One region of the Mesorhizobium sp. CO1-1-7 genome, then DNA from elsewhere that is predicted to be linked to it. Evidence: predicted binding sites of a transcription regulator. Region 1 holds the regulator's gene; the other holds the start of a gene.
The links. The regulator LexA, encoded in region 1, represses DNA repair genes until DNA is damaged. The targets are predictions, from matches to a motif close to TGTTCNNNNTGTGTTCNG.
Positions count from the first base shown of each region.

Region 1 (7,199 bases):
GGCGCCGGAAATGGCGTTGAGCATGCTGCTCTTGCCGGCCCCGTTGGAGCCGATGACGATGCCGAACTCTCCGGTGGCCAAGGACAGGCTGAGACCGTCCAGCGCGACCTTCTCGTCGGCCTGGCCCTTGTAGAACACTTTGCGCGCGGATCGAATCTCGAGCATCGTTTCTCCCTGACCTCGGGATGACGGCGCCGACGCCGTCACCCCAGCAGTTCCGATGTTAGTCGACGATGCAGCCGCAATCGGCCATTGAAGCCGGTATCTCGATGCCGAACGCGGCCATCGCCTTGCGCGAGATCGTTGCCATGTGGTCCTTGTAGGCCGGGCGCGACGGCGCGATCGTCTTGGGATCCTTGCCCTTGAGGATCTCGGCGGCGATGTTGCCGGCGTTGACGCCGACCTGCGTGTAATTGACCGCGAAGCTCGCCGGCACGGTGCCGTTACGGACCGCACTGTCATCGGAGTTGACGACCGGGATACCGGCCTGGCGGGCGGCCGCGGAGACAGCGGCGATCGCCGGCTGGATCAGGTTCGAGGCCGGGCCGTAGATCACGTCGGCCTTGCCGGCGAGCGAAGCAATGCGTTGCTGGATGTCATTGACGTTGTCGATGCCGACCTCCACCACCTCGAAGCCCGCGGCCGGTGCCGCCGCCTTGAGCTTTTCGACCAAGGCAACGTCATTGGCCTCACCGGGATTATAAGGCACGCCGAAGCGCTTGGCGTTCGGCAGCAGCTTCTTGGTGAAGGCCATCACCGCGGCGACGTCCTGCAGATCGCTGGCGCCGGTCATGCCTTCGTCTCCGGCGTCCCATGACGGCACCAGCTTGGCCGCCACCGGATCGGTGACCGCGGCAAAAACGATCGGAATGCCGGAACCGGCGAGCGCTTTCTTGGCGATCTGTGAGACCGGCGTGGTGATGGTGTAGATCAGCTTGGGTTGCTCGGCCTGCAGCTTGGCGATCATCTGCGGCACCAGCGATGCATCGAAATTGGTGTGGCTCTCCGTGTAGACGACGTCCTTGCCCTCGACGAAGCCATTGTCCGTCAGCGCCTTCTTGAAGCCGGCTATGGCGGCGTTCAATTGCGGATGCTCGCCGAAATTGGCAATGCCGATACGGATCTGATCGGCCGCGGCACTGCCGGCGCCGACCATCAATGCGCCCGCCAGGGCCAAACCCGACAACCAAGCGGATTTCGACTTCAACATCATTTCCTCCCAGATTTGATCAGGGCCGCTCGGAAACGCGGCTACTACGGCGATCATGGTCAGTCCGCCGGTCTGTGTCAAACATTATATATAATTGTTGCTAGGACCCGGTATCATATATACTTTCGCCAGACGACGGATTGATCACGATGCTGGATGAAACAAGTTCCACAAAAACGGAAGCCGCCTATCAGCTGTTGCGGCGCGACATCCTGACCACGCGCCTCATGCCGGGCGCCCCGCTCAAACTGAGTGCGCTGCGCGGCACCTATGGCGTCGGCTGGACACCGTTGCGCGAAGCCCTGTCGCGGCTCGAGGCCGAACGCCTGGTCACCGCGATCAGCAATCGTGGTTTTGCCGTGGCTCCGGTGTCGCGGGCCGAGCTGGAGGATCTGGCACGCGCCAGGATGGTGGTCGAGATACCCCTGTTCCTCGAATCGATGGAAAAAGGCGGCAGGGAGTGGGAGGATGCCGTGGTCACCGCCCACTACCGGCTCTCGCGTTGCAAGACGGCGGTCGACGATCCCTCGGACGCGGCCGTCGACAGATGGGACGAGAACCACGAGGCTTTCCATGCGGCGCTGCTGAGCGCCGCCACATGCGACTGGCTGTTGCGGTTCCGCTCGACGATCTCGGATCAGCTGCGCCGGCATCATCGCTTTCTTGGTCTGGCGCCGACACTGCGGGCCGCGGCCGGCCTCAAGGATGGCTATGAAGAGGCAATCGAAGCGCTACGCGAAGCGATTGCGATCGAACACCATACCGCGATCATGGAAGCGGCGCTCGACCGTGACGTCGAGCGGGCCAAGGCGCTGATGACGGCGCATATCGGCTACACACTGCACGTCTATGTCCACAGCGAAGACAGCGGCGCTACCAGATACGCCGCTCGCGCCGGCAGCTTGAAGGCGGGTTCGGGATAACTTCAGCGCTTCCGCGACGCCTATTCGAACGCGCTGGCCGGAGTGCGCCGAACGCCCCGATCCATGGCCGCCCGAAGCTACCAATCGTTGGCATTTTGGTTTCGTTTCGTTCCGCGAATAATGGCTCCGCGAATTATACGTCCCTCCGAGGAGAAGCCTTCCAACTAACTGATGCCAAAGCCTCGTCGGCGGATGGGCCACAGGCCATTAACCAAAACGATTTCAATGCGCCTGCCGACGGCGGAAAGGACTGGTTGCCGCCCGCCGTCGCGGGCAAAAAACTTCAGACCCCTTAACAAATTCATTAAACTTTAAACGGTTGCAGAACACAACTGGAACAGATAGTGTTTGTTCTGGGTTTGTTTTTTCGATTCTGGTTCAACCTTTCGTTCAATGTCTTGGGGGCCGCCATGCTGACACGCAAGCAACATGAACTGCTGATGTTCATCCACGAACGGCTCAAGGAAAGCGGGATACCGCCTTCCTTCGACGAGATGAAGGAAGCACTCGATCTTGCCTCCAAGTCGGGGATCCATCGCCTGATCACGGCCCTGGAGGAGCGCGGCTTCATTCGCCGGCTACCCAATCGGGCGCGCGCGCTGGAAGTGCTGCGGCTGCCGGACTCGATCGCGCCGGGCCTCAATGCGGCAAAGAAGTTCTCGCCAAGCGTCATCCAAGGCAGCCTTGGCCAAGGCAGTCTCGGACGCCAGATCAGGCCGGCCGCTGCGCCTTCGCGCCTGCCCGCGGCCGGCAACGACGACGACGCGGTTTCAGCCGTGTCCATCCCGGTCATGGGCCGTATCGCCGCCGGTGTGCCGATCGATGCCATCCAGCATCAGACGCATTCGATCTCGGTGCCGCCGGACATGATCATGGGCGGCGAGCACTATGCGTTGGAGGTCAAGGGCGACTCGATGATCGAGGCTGGTATCTTCGATGGAGACACGGTCATTATCCGCAATGCCGACACGGCAAGCCCGGGCGAAATTATCGTGGCACTGGTCGACGAAGAGGAAGCGACACTGAAGCGGTTCCGCCGCAAAGGCGCTTCGATCGCGCTCGAGGCCGCCAATCCAGCCTACGAAACGCGCATTTTCGGGCCGGACAGGGTCAAGGTACAAGGCAAGCTGGTCGGGTTGATCAGGCGCTACTGAACCGGCTTGTCATCGGGCTTGTCGGGTTTTTTGTACGGCGGCAGCCCCCTCGCCTCGCGTGAGAATTTTCGCTGTTCGTGCCAGGGCCGGTATGGTCCGTCGACGGCGAATGCGATCGCGGCCCGGGTCGTGGCCGACTGGGGATTGAAGAAGACGGCAGCGGTTCCCTTGCGGGCGAGCTGCCGTTTGGTGACGACGAGAACCAGTGGATTGTGGCAGGCGTCATAGGCGGTTGCGTCATTGACGATGATCAGGTCGGCGAAAGCGCAGGCTTTCCAGGTGGTCTTGCGGTCCTCGACATAGGCAATGATCGCGCCGGAAGGGTGCCTGGCAAGGCACAGGCCTTCGCGGCAGTAGAAGGGCGATCCCGGCGGCAGGTCGGTGGGACTGGCAACATCGAATTGCCTGTCTGTCGTGTCGAACATTTCCGGTTTGACGATTGTTTCGGAGATCAGGGCGCGCTTCCAGTTGTCGGTTGCGAATTCGTTCGGACGTTCCCGGTTGACGGCCAGTTCGCCATTGCCGATCGGCAGCGCGACCAGCCGCGCATCTTCCGAGATCAGCACATCGGGCGCGCGTGTGTGCGACACAGTCAACAGGCCGGCGAGCGCGAATGGCAGCGCCGCGAGCCGCAGCCATGTCGTCGCCATCGTCGCGATAACCAGCGCGACGGTGACCAGCAGCACGGATTGCTGCGAAATCAGCCCGACTCCATCGACCGGAGAGCGCTCCGATATCCACGCAGACACGGCGATCATTGCTGTCAGGCCCTTGCCCATGAGGTAGAGAGCCGGCCAATCCAATCCGAATGGCATCAACAGCGCGCTGGCGACGGCCAGGAACATCACGACCGATACGATAGGCATCACGGCCAGATTGGCGAACAGGCTGAGCGGCGATACCCGCTGGAAATGCCAGATGGCAAACAGTGCCGTGGCGCTGCCGGCGATAATGGACGTCATGGCCAGTCCACCTGTCGCCAGCAGGAATTTTCGCGTCAGGAACCCGGGCAGCGATCGCTTTGGCGGCGGTGGCCGCGTCTTTCCCGCACGGTGATCGGCCCAGCCGGCATAAGCGCCAACCAGGGCCGCGGTCGCGGCGAACGACATCTGAAAGCTCGGGCCGACGACCTCGTGAGGCGAGACCAGGATGACGGCGATCGCCGAGATCCCCAGATTGCGCATGGTCAGCGCAGCGCGATCGAAGAAGACGGCAATCAGCATCACCGCCAGCATGATGAAGCTGCGTTCGGCGGCAACGACGACACCGGAAATGATGAGATAGGCCGCGATCGAGAACAGTGCGGCGGCGGCCGCGTATTTCTTCACCGGCCGGCGCGCGGAAAAGTCTGGAAACAGCGCGAAGGCACCACGCAGCAGACCCATGATGGTGCCGGCCACAAGCGCCATATGCAGTCCCGAAATAGAGATGATGTGATAGATGCCGGTACGCCGCATCGCTTCATTGATTTCATCGGGTATGCCGGCGCGCACGCCGACGATCAGCGCCGCCGCGATCTCGCCTTCAGCGCCGCCGACGCTGCCCCTGATGTGGTCGGCGATGGCTTCGCGGGCATTTTCGATGCCTGAAAAAAGGCGAGCCGATAGCGGCATCTCACCGTCGTCGGCGGAAACAACCGTTGGATTGCCGAGAAAGAAGCCGCTGCCGCCGATGCCGGCGAAATAGCTGTCAAAAGAGAAGTCGTAGCTGTCCGGCCGCACCGGGCCGGTCGGCGGCAACAGTTTGGCGTAGCCTGTGATGAGCGAGCCGGCGGTCATTCCCGGCGGTATCTTGCGTGCGGAAAGCCGGACCCTTTCCGGCGCATAGCGCAGTTTCGGCCGGGCGGTCGAAGTCACGTCCATGGTCAGCCGGATGCGGCCGCTCTCCATCTCCTCGATCGAGACCACGCGGCCGGTCAGTTGCGTGGAGATTTCCGAACCCAGCATCCGGGTTCCGGCTCGCCATGTTTCGACCTTCGCCGCGAGCAGGCCCAGCGCGCACAACAGCACTGCCATGAGACACAGATGGGTTTTGGGCCAGGAACGCGAGACGAAGGCACAGACCGCCATCAGCACCACGACCGCGGCGGGCTTTGCAAAGTCGGGCTCGGACGCCAGCGAGAAATAGGCGATCGCCCCAACGGCCAGACAGACCGGCACCAGCAGGAACGCGATGCCTCGGTCGAGTTCGAGCTCCGCCGCCCGGGTCACGCCATGGCGCAGGCGAGGCAAGGATACCAGGCCGATTTGCCGGCGCACGCGCACGATCCTGCCCGCGGCAGGAGCCGGCGCCGGCGCCTGCCCACCTGCCTGCAGCGACCTGGTCTCGGGTGCAGCCACGAGCGGAGATGGCAGTGGGATCGTCGCAGGCGCCGCAAACAGGGATCGCTCGCTGACGCCGATAGCGGCATCCTCGCCCCGATCCGAGCCCCGGCCTCGTCCAGTCATCGGGTCTGCCCCTTGCACCCTCGACGTCCTATGCTACATGAACGCGCAACGCGCGAAAGTCCGCACGCTCTGCACCCAGCTTCAGACGTTTTCCGAGAGTTCCATGCCCGACAAGGTCATCACCCGTTTTGCCCCCTCGCCGACCGGCTATCTGCACATCGGCGGCGCGCGCACGGCGCTCTTCAACTGGCTCTATGCAAAGCATACCGGCGGCACGATGCTGCTGCGCATCGAGGACACCGATCGCGAGCGTTCGACCGATGCGGCCACATCGGCCATTCTCGATGGCCTGACCTGGCTTGGCCTTTCGTGGGACGGTGACGCGGTCTCCCAATTCGAGCGCGCGCCGCGCCATCGCGAGGTGGCCGAGGAGCTGGTGCGCCTGGGCAAGGCCTATTACAGCTACGAGACTTCAGCCGAGCTGGAGGCAATGCGCGAGGCTGCACGCGCCAAGGGCCTGCCGCCACGCTATAACGGCCATTGGCGTGACCGCGACCCCTCGGAGGCGCCGTCCGGCGTCAAGGGCGCCATCCGCATCAAGGCACCGACCGAGGGCGAGACGGTGGTGCAGGACCGGGTCCAGGGAGACGTGCGCTTCCCCAACAAGGATCTCGACGACTTCATCATCCTGCGTTCGGACGGCAACCCGACCTACATGCATGCCGTCGTCGTCGACGATCACGACATGGGCGTCACCCACATCATCCGTGGCGACGATCACCTGACCAACGCCGCCCGCCAGACCGTGATCTACAACGCCATGGGCTGGGACGTGCCGTCGATGTCGCATATCCCGCTGATCCACGGCGCCGACGGCGCCAAGCTGTCGAAGCGCCACGGCGCGCTCGGCGTCGAAGCCTATCGCGCCATGGGCTATCTGCCGGAGGCGCTGCTCAATTACCTTGCGCGGCTCGGCTGGAGCCATGGCGACGACGAGATCATGTCGATCGAGGACATGGTCTCGTGGTTCGACATTGGCGACGTCAACAAGGGCGCGGCGCGCTTCGACTTCGCCAAGCTGGAAGCGATCAACGGCGCCCATATGCGACGTATGGCCGACACCGAGCTGTTCGATATCTTCATCGCCACCTTGCCCTATCTGGAGGGCGGTCCGGCGATGGCGGCGCGCCTCGACGACAAGAACAAGGCGCAGCTGCTGGCAGCACTTCCGGGCCTGAAGGAGCGCGCCAAGACGCTGGTCGAGCTTGTCGACGGTGCCGGCTTCCTGTTTGCCGCGCGGCCGCTGCCGATCGACGACAAGGCGGCACTCCTGCTCAATGACGACGCGCGCAAGATCCTGCGTGGCGCTCACGAAGCTTTGAAGTCGCTGTCAGGCGACTGGACGGCGGCCACGGCCGAGGCCGCGATCCGCGACTTTGCGTCGGCTGGCGGCCACAAGCTTGGCGCCGTGGCCCAGCCGTTGCGGGCTGCGTTGACCGGCAAGAGCACGTCACCGGGCGTATTC
Region 1 is NZ_JAIUHA010000003.1:34,370-41,568, forward strand. Features, by position in the region: gene LB516_RS06770 (ABC transporter ATP-binding protein) at 1-165, opposite strand, end outside; gene LB516_RS06775 (ABC transporter substrate-binding protein) at 224-1,210, opposite strand; gene LB516_RS06780 (GntR family transcriptional regulator) at 1,360-2,133, shown strand; gene lexA (transcriptional repressor LexA) at 2,544-3,287, shown strand; gene LB516_RS06790 (ComEC/Rec2 family competence protein) at 3,281-5,734, opposite strand; gene gltX (glutamate--tRNA ligase) at 5,838-7,199, shown strand, end outside.

Region 2 (7,199 bases), on a different contig from region 1:
TGGACGGTGAACTCCTCGCCCTTCTTGACCATCTCGGCCAGATCCTCGAGCGTCACATACGTACTCGTCCCCGTATTATAGAGGCGGCGATTGGCGTATTTCTTGATAATGATAGGGTCGTCTTTTGCGGCCATCTGCATCCTCCCCGGACACCGGCGCGCCTGAGTAAGCAGCCGGTAACGATTGCGCCTTTTTCGAGGATATGCGCAAAAGCCTCATAATTCCAAGCAGTTTGTGCACTGCGGGATCACATAATGCTGCATAGCAGGCAAAATATGCTGCGCGGCAGCGACCGGACCGCCGACACCGCGATGCGCGGCCCGCTTGCGGCGCATCGGCGCCATGCCGATTTCCGGTTTGACTTGGGGTTGGGAAAGGGCAAAAAAGTCCTCAACGGCACAACAACACCCTTGAAGTCTGGAGAAGAAAATGTCCGCTTCCATTGTCATTGCCAGCGCCGCGCGCACGGCTGTAGGCTCCTTCAACGGCGCCTTCGCCGCCACGCCCGCGCATGAGCTCGGCGCCGTCGTCGTGCAGGAACTTTTGGCGCGTGCCGGGGTCGAACCGGCCGAGATCGACGAGGTCATCCTCGGCCAGGTGCTGACCGCGGCGCAAGGCCAGAACCCGGCCCGCCAGGCCTCGATCCTTGCCGGACTGCCCAAGGAGACCACCGCCTGGGGCCTCAACCAGGTTTGCGGTTCGGGCCTGCGCGCCATCGCGCTCGGCATGCAGCAGATCGCCACCGGCGACGCCAAGGTGATCATTGCCGGCGGCCAGGAATCGATGTCGCTGTCGCCGCACGCCGAGCACCTGCGCGCCGGCGTCAAGATGGGCGACTACAAGATGATCGACACCATGATCAAGGACGGGCTGTGGGACGCCTTCAATGGCTACCACATGGGCAACACCGCCGAGAACGTCGCCCGCCAGTTCCAGATCACCCGCGACGACCAGGACCAGTTCGCACTGGCCTCGCAGAACAAGGCCGAGGCCGCGCAGAAGGCGGGCAAGTTCAAGGACGAGATCGTCGCCTTCACCATCAAGGGCAAGAAGGGCGATACGGTTGTCGATCAGGACGAATACATCCGCCACGGCGCCACGATCGATGCCATGACCAAGCTGAAGCCGGCCTTCGACAAGGATGGCACGGTGACCGCCGCCAATGCCTCCGGCATCAATGACGGTGCCGCCGGCGCGCTGCTGATGAGCGAAGCGGAAGCCGCAAGGCGTGGCATCACCCCGCTGGCGCGCATCGCCTCCTGGGCGACCGCCGGCGTCGATCCGGCGATCATGGGCACCGGACCCATTCCCGCTTCACGCAAGGCCTTGGAACGGGCCGGTTGGTCGGCAGGGGATCTCGACCTTGTCGAGGCCAACGAGGCGTTCGCCGCACAGGCCTGCGCCGTCAACAAGGACATGGGCTGGGACCCCTCGATCGTCAACGTCAATGGCGGCGCCATCGCCATCGGCCACCCGATCGGCGCCTCGGGCGCCCGCATCTTCAACACGCTGGTCTTCGAAATGCGCCGGCGCGGCGCCAAGAAGGGACTGGCCACCCTATGCATCGGCGGCGGCATGGGCGTCGCCATGTGCGTGGAGGCTTTCTGATAGACTTTGGACGGGCGGCGCAAGCCGCCCGTTTCACATGTGGTGCCTGTAGCAAATCCAGTGCCTGCCAAGCCCGACAACAGGGCAATTTCAAAAAGGGGAAATGCATGACCAAGGTTGCAATCGTCACGGGTGGATCGCGTGGCATCGGCGCGGCGATCTCGATCGCTTTGAAGAACGCCGGCTATTCGGTTGCCGCGAACTACGCCGGCAACGACGAGGCGGCGGCGAAGTTCAAGGCGCAGACCGGCATTCCGGTCTACAAATGGTCGGTCGCCGACTATGACGCTTGCGCGGCCGGTATCAAACAAGTCGAGGCCGACCTCGGCCCTGTCTCGGTGCTGGTCAACAATGCCGGCATCACCCGCGACGCCATGTTCCACAAGATCACCCGCGAGCAGTGGAAAGAGGTGATCGATACCAATCTGTCCGGTGTCTTCAACATGACCCATCCGTTGTGGGGCGGCATGCGCGACCGCAAGTTCGGCCGCGTCATCACCATCTCCTCGATCAACGGCCAGAAGGGCCAGGCCGGTCAGGTCAATTACTCCGCCGCCAAGGCCGGCGACATCGGCTTCTCGAAGGCGCTCGCCCAGGAAGGTGCCCGCGCGGGCATCACCGTCAACGTCATCTGCCCTGGCTACATCGCCACCGAGATGGTCAAGGCAATCGACGAAAAGGTGCTCAACGAGCGCATCATCCCGCAAATTCCGGTCGGCCGCCTTGGCGAACCGGAAGAGATCGCGCGCTGCGTGGTCTTCCTCGCTTCGCAAGATGCCGGCTTCATCACCGGCTCGACCCTCACCGCCAATGGCGGCCAATACTTCGTCTGAGACGTCTGCTCGCGCAGTCCAACGCTGCGGATCCATGCGTGCCCTGCGATAAGCGGACCGGAAAATCGGTCCGCTTCCAAATGGCGCCTGACTCTTGGAAGACGCCGCTGTGACGCAATGCCCCAATCCGGCACGCAAAGGTTAATGCCGGTAGGCGCGTCTGCGCGAACCCTGTGATTAAGCCTGTGGATTCTCGGTGGATAAGCTGTTCACAAGACAAGATATTGAGGGAACAAAAAGAGAAAATACGGCCGGCGCTGCTTTGTCGCCGATTCGTTCCGGCTTTGAGCCCAATGTTAAGATTAATGGCTGGGATAAGCTGCTATTCTTTAACGTCGAGTTTAGAAAGATTAACAGTTTCATAAGTTTAACGGGCGCGCACCGAATCGCCCTCATCGTTCCCGGCGAAAGTTAACGGCAGGACCCGCCCAGCATAAAACGGGCCAGTTCGGTGATTCAGCATGTGGTGAGACTCTTGGTCACGAAATCCATATCTAGCCGTGAACAAAAGCTGAATCTTACGGAGTCGCCGATTCGTCGCCGATTCGTCGCTGATTCGTTCCAGACTCGTTCCAACTGTTAAGCAGGGGCTGATTTGCGGAGTGAGGCGGGCGTCTCCGGAACCCTGCCGGAACATTCTGCTTTCGCTTCGCGCCCGAAATCCCTATGTGTCGGCTGTCATACGCGCCGTCCTGGCACGCTCCCGACCACGAGAGGCCAGAAAGCCTTATTTCCGAGCCGATGAACATCCAGCCGAAACACACCGAGCCGCTGATCCTGTCGGGCCGCGACGTGACCGCCGTGCTTGGGCCGACCAATACCGGCAAGACCCATCTCGCCATCGAGCGCATGGTGGCGCACGAAACCGGTGTCATCGGCCTGCCGCTGAGGCTGCTGGCCCGCGAGGTCTACACGCGCGTCTGCGAAAAGGTCGGTGCCAACAAAGTGGCGCTGATCACCGGCGAGGAGAAGATCCAGCCGCCGGGCGCCAGATATTCGGTCTGCACCGTCGAAGCCATGCCGCGTGAAACCGACGCCGCCTTTGTTGCCATCGACGAGGTGCAACTGGCCGGCGACCTCGAACGCGGCCATATCTTCACCGATCGCATCCTGCATCTGCGCGGCCGTCAGGAGACGCTGCTGCTTGGTGCCGCCACCATGCACGGTATCCTGCAGCGCTTGCTGAAAGGCGTCTCGGTAGTGACGCGGCCGCGGCTGTCGCATCTGGCCTATGCCGGCTCCAAGAAACTGACCCGCTTGCCCAGGCGCACCGCGATCGTCGCCTTCTCCGCCGACGAGGTCTATGCCATCGCCGAACTCATCCGCCGCCAGCAGGGTGGTGCGGCCGTCGTGCTCGGGGCGCTGTCGCCCCGCACCCGCAACGCCCAGGTGGCGCTGTTCCAGTCGGGCGATGTCGACTATCTCATTGCCACCGACGCGATCGGCATGGGCCTCAACCTCGACCTCGACCATGTCGCCTTCGCCCAGAACCGCAAGTTCGACGGCTACCAGTACCGCAATCTGACGGCGGCGGAGCTCGGCCAGATCGCCGGCCGCGCCGGCCGGCATCTGCGCGATGGCACGTTCGGCGTCACCGGCCAGGTCGATCCGCTGGACGAGGACCTCGTCCAGAAGATCGAGGGCCATGACTTCGACCCGGTGAAGGTGCTGCAGTGGCGCACCGCCCAATTCGATTTCGCCAGCCTCGATGCGCTGAAGCGCTCGATCGAGACCAACGCCCCGGTCGAGGGCCTGACACGCGCGCTGCCGGCCGTCGATGCGCAAGCGCTCGAACATCTCTCCCGCGACGAAGACATCCGCGCGCTCGCCACCAACGCCAAGCGCGTGGCGCTGCTGTGGGAAGCCTGCGCCCTGCCCGACTATCGCAAGATCGCGCCTGCCCAGCATGCCGACCTCATCGCCTCGATCTACATGGACCTCGCCCGGCAGGGCCATGTCGACGAGAACTACATGGCCGAACAGGTGCGCCGCGCCGACACCACCGAGGGCGACATCGACACGCTGTCGCACCGCATCGCCCAGATCCGCACCTGGACATTCGTGTCGAACCGGCCCGGCTGGCTGGCCGATCAGGCACACTGGCAGGAAAAGACGCGCGAAATCGAAGACAGATTGTCGGATGCGCTGCATGAGCGGTTGACGAAACGCTTCGTAGACCGCAGGACTTCCGTCCTCATGCGGCGCCTTAGAGAAAATACCATGCCTGAAGCCGAAATCAGTCCTACCGGAACCGTCCTTGTCGAAGGCCATCATGTCGGCGAGTTGCAAGGGTTCCGCTTCACCGCCGACCAGACCGCCGGCGGCGAAGACGCCAAGGCCGTGCGCACTGCCGCGCAAAAGGCGCTTGCCGCCGAGTTCGAGGCACGCGCGGAGCGCTTCGGCGCCTGCGCCAATGGCGATCTCGCGCTCGGTTCGGACGGCACGCTGCGCTGGATCGGCGCGCCGATAGGCACGCTGGTCTCGGGCGAAGACGCGCTGAAGCCGCGCCTGGTGTTGCTGGCTGACGAACAGCTGACGGGCCCGGCGCGCGACAAGGTCGCGGCGCGCGCCGAACGCTTCGTCAATTTCCAGATCGAGTCGTTGTTGAAGCCGCTGGTCGATCTGAAAAACGCCGAGCAGATTTCCGGCATCGGCCGTGGCATCGCTTTCCAGCTGGTCGAGAATTTCGGCCTCATCAACCGTCGTGACATCGCCGAAGAGATGAAATCCTTGGACCAGGAAGGCCGCGCGGCGCTGCGCCGGCTTGGCGTCCGCTTCGGCGCCTACCACGTGTTCGTGCCCGCGCTGATCAAGCCGGCACCCGCCGGGCTGGTGACGCTGCTGTGGGCGTTGAAGAACGACGGCAAGGACAAGCCAGGCTTCGGCGACGTCGTCCACGCGCTGGCGTCGGGCCGCACCTCTGTTGTCATCGACCCGGCCTTCGACAAGGCCTTCTACAAGCTCGCTGGCTACCGCAATCTCGGCCGCCGCGCCGTGCGCATCGACATTCTGGAGCGGCTGGCCGACCTGATCCGCCCGGCGACCAACTGGAAGCCCGGCCTTGGCCAGCGTCCGGACGGCGCCTATGACGGCCAGTCCTTCATGGTGACGCCGCCGATGATGTCGATCCTTGGCGCCACCGCCGACGACATGGAAGAGATCCTCAAGGGTCTTGGCTATCGCGCCGAGCCGAAGCCGGCCACGGAAGTCAAGGCACGGCTGGAAGCGCAGGACAATGCCGCGCGGGAAGCCGCCGCGGCCAGGCAGGCAGCCGAAGAAGCAGCCCGCGCGGAACAAACCAAGGCGGCGGAAGAGGCGGCTTCGCCGGCCGCCGAGGGAGTTGAACTGGTGCCGGATGCCGCAACCGACGTGGAGACGGAGGTTCCAGCCGAAGTCGCCGCCGATGCGCCGGTGGAAGCTGTCGCGCAAGAGCAGGCGGAAGCCACCGCTGAAGTTGCGGAGGAACCTGTAGAAGCCGCTGTTGAAGCCGCCGAGCCGGCGCCGGTTGAGCCGCGGGCCGAACCTGAAACTGCCGAGGTAGACGCGGCACCCACGGAGGAAACCGCAGCGGCGGAGCCCGCCGTCGAAGCCTCCGCGTCGACGGAAGCCGCCGAATGGGCTGCCGTGGCGGAAGCCGCCGGCGAACCCGTGCCGGAAGCCGAAGCGCCAAAGCCGATCCTGCTGTGGCGCCAAGGTCGCTTCGATCAGCGTCCGCGTCATCGCGACGGCCGCAACAACCGGCCGCAAAACGGACAGGCGCGCGGCCGAAGCAACGCGCCGGCCGGCGGCGAACAGGCAACAGCCGCGCCCGCGGACCGTTCCGCGCACGAAGGGCGCCTCGACGGCGCCGGAAAGCCGCGCTTCGACCGCTCGAAGTACAAGCCCAAGCCGCAAGCTGAGGGCGCTGAGCGCCGCGACGGCCGCCCGCAGGGCGAGCGTCCCGAGCGCCGCGAAGGCCGGCCAGACTGGAAGGGCGGCAGGCCGGAAGGCAAGGGTGCCGATCGCGGCGGAAAGCCCGCTTTCCAGCCCAAGCCGCGCGAGGAGCGCCCGGTGCGTTTCGATCCGGACTCGCCCTTCGCCAAACTCGCCGCCTTGCGCGACCAATTGAAGAAGTAAACTCGCTTCGATGGTTGCTGAAGGCCGTCAGCGCATCGACAAATGGCTGTTCTTCTCGCGCGCGGTGAAATCGCGCTCGCTGGCGGCCAAATTGGTGGTCGCCGGCCGCGTGCGCATCAATCGCGACAAAGCAGCGCAGGCCTCCGATCTGGTCAAGCCAGGCGACGTGCTGACCATCACGCTCGACCGGCGTATTTTCGTCTGGAAGGTGCTCGGCGCTGGCGCGCGGCGTGGCCCGTCCGAGGAAGCCCGCACCCTTTATCAAGACATGTCGCCCCCGACCGCACTGAAGGGCGACGCCCCGCCCGATGCTATCGCGGCGCTGCGCGAGGCAGGCAGCGGCCGCCCCACCAAAAAAGAGCGTCGCCAGACCGACCGATTGCGCGACGAAGATTGAGCCTGCCGATCGACGCAGATGTGCGCTCCCGCGGCAACGGCAACCAAAAGCGGATTTTGCACCGGCAAACCAACGTCGGTGAGGGATGCGGGACCGTCGCGGCACCGCCGATCTGAAATTCAATTCCCAAACTCTGGCGCCACTGGGAATGGCTACCCTTGCAAGCAGCCGATAAAGGCGTTACCTCACGGAAAAAGCCAACAAAAACGGGACGTCCCGGAGCCGACCGATGACCTATGTCGTGA
Region 2 is NZ_JAIUHA010000008.1:331,416-338,614, forward strand. Features, by position in the region: gene phaR (polyhydroxyalkanoate synthesis repressor PhaR) at 1-134, opposite strand, end outside; gene LB516_RS19900 (hypothetical protein) at 216-443, opposite strand; gene LB516_RS19905 (acetyl-CoA C-acetyltransferase) at 430-1,608, shown strand; gene phbB (acetoacetyl-CoA reductase) at 1,716-2,441, shown strand; gene LB516_RS19915 (hypothetical protein) at 2,638-2,856, shown strand; gene LB516_RS19920 (helicase-related protein) at 3,183-6,557, shown strand; gene LB516_RS19925 (RNA-binding S4 domain-containing protein) at 6,568-6,954, shown strand; gene fdxA (ferredoxin FdxA) at 7,184-7,199, shown strand, end outside.
Region 2: LB516_RS19920 (helicase-related protein) is a predicted target of LexA. The motif match lies at 2,999-3,016, and genes of this name have one in related genera.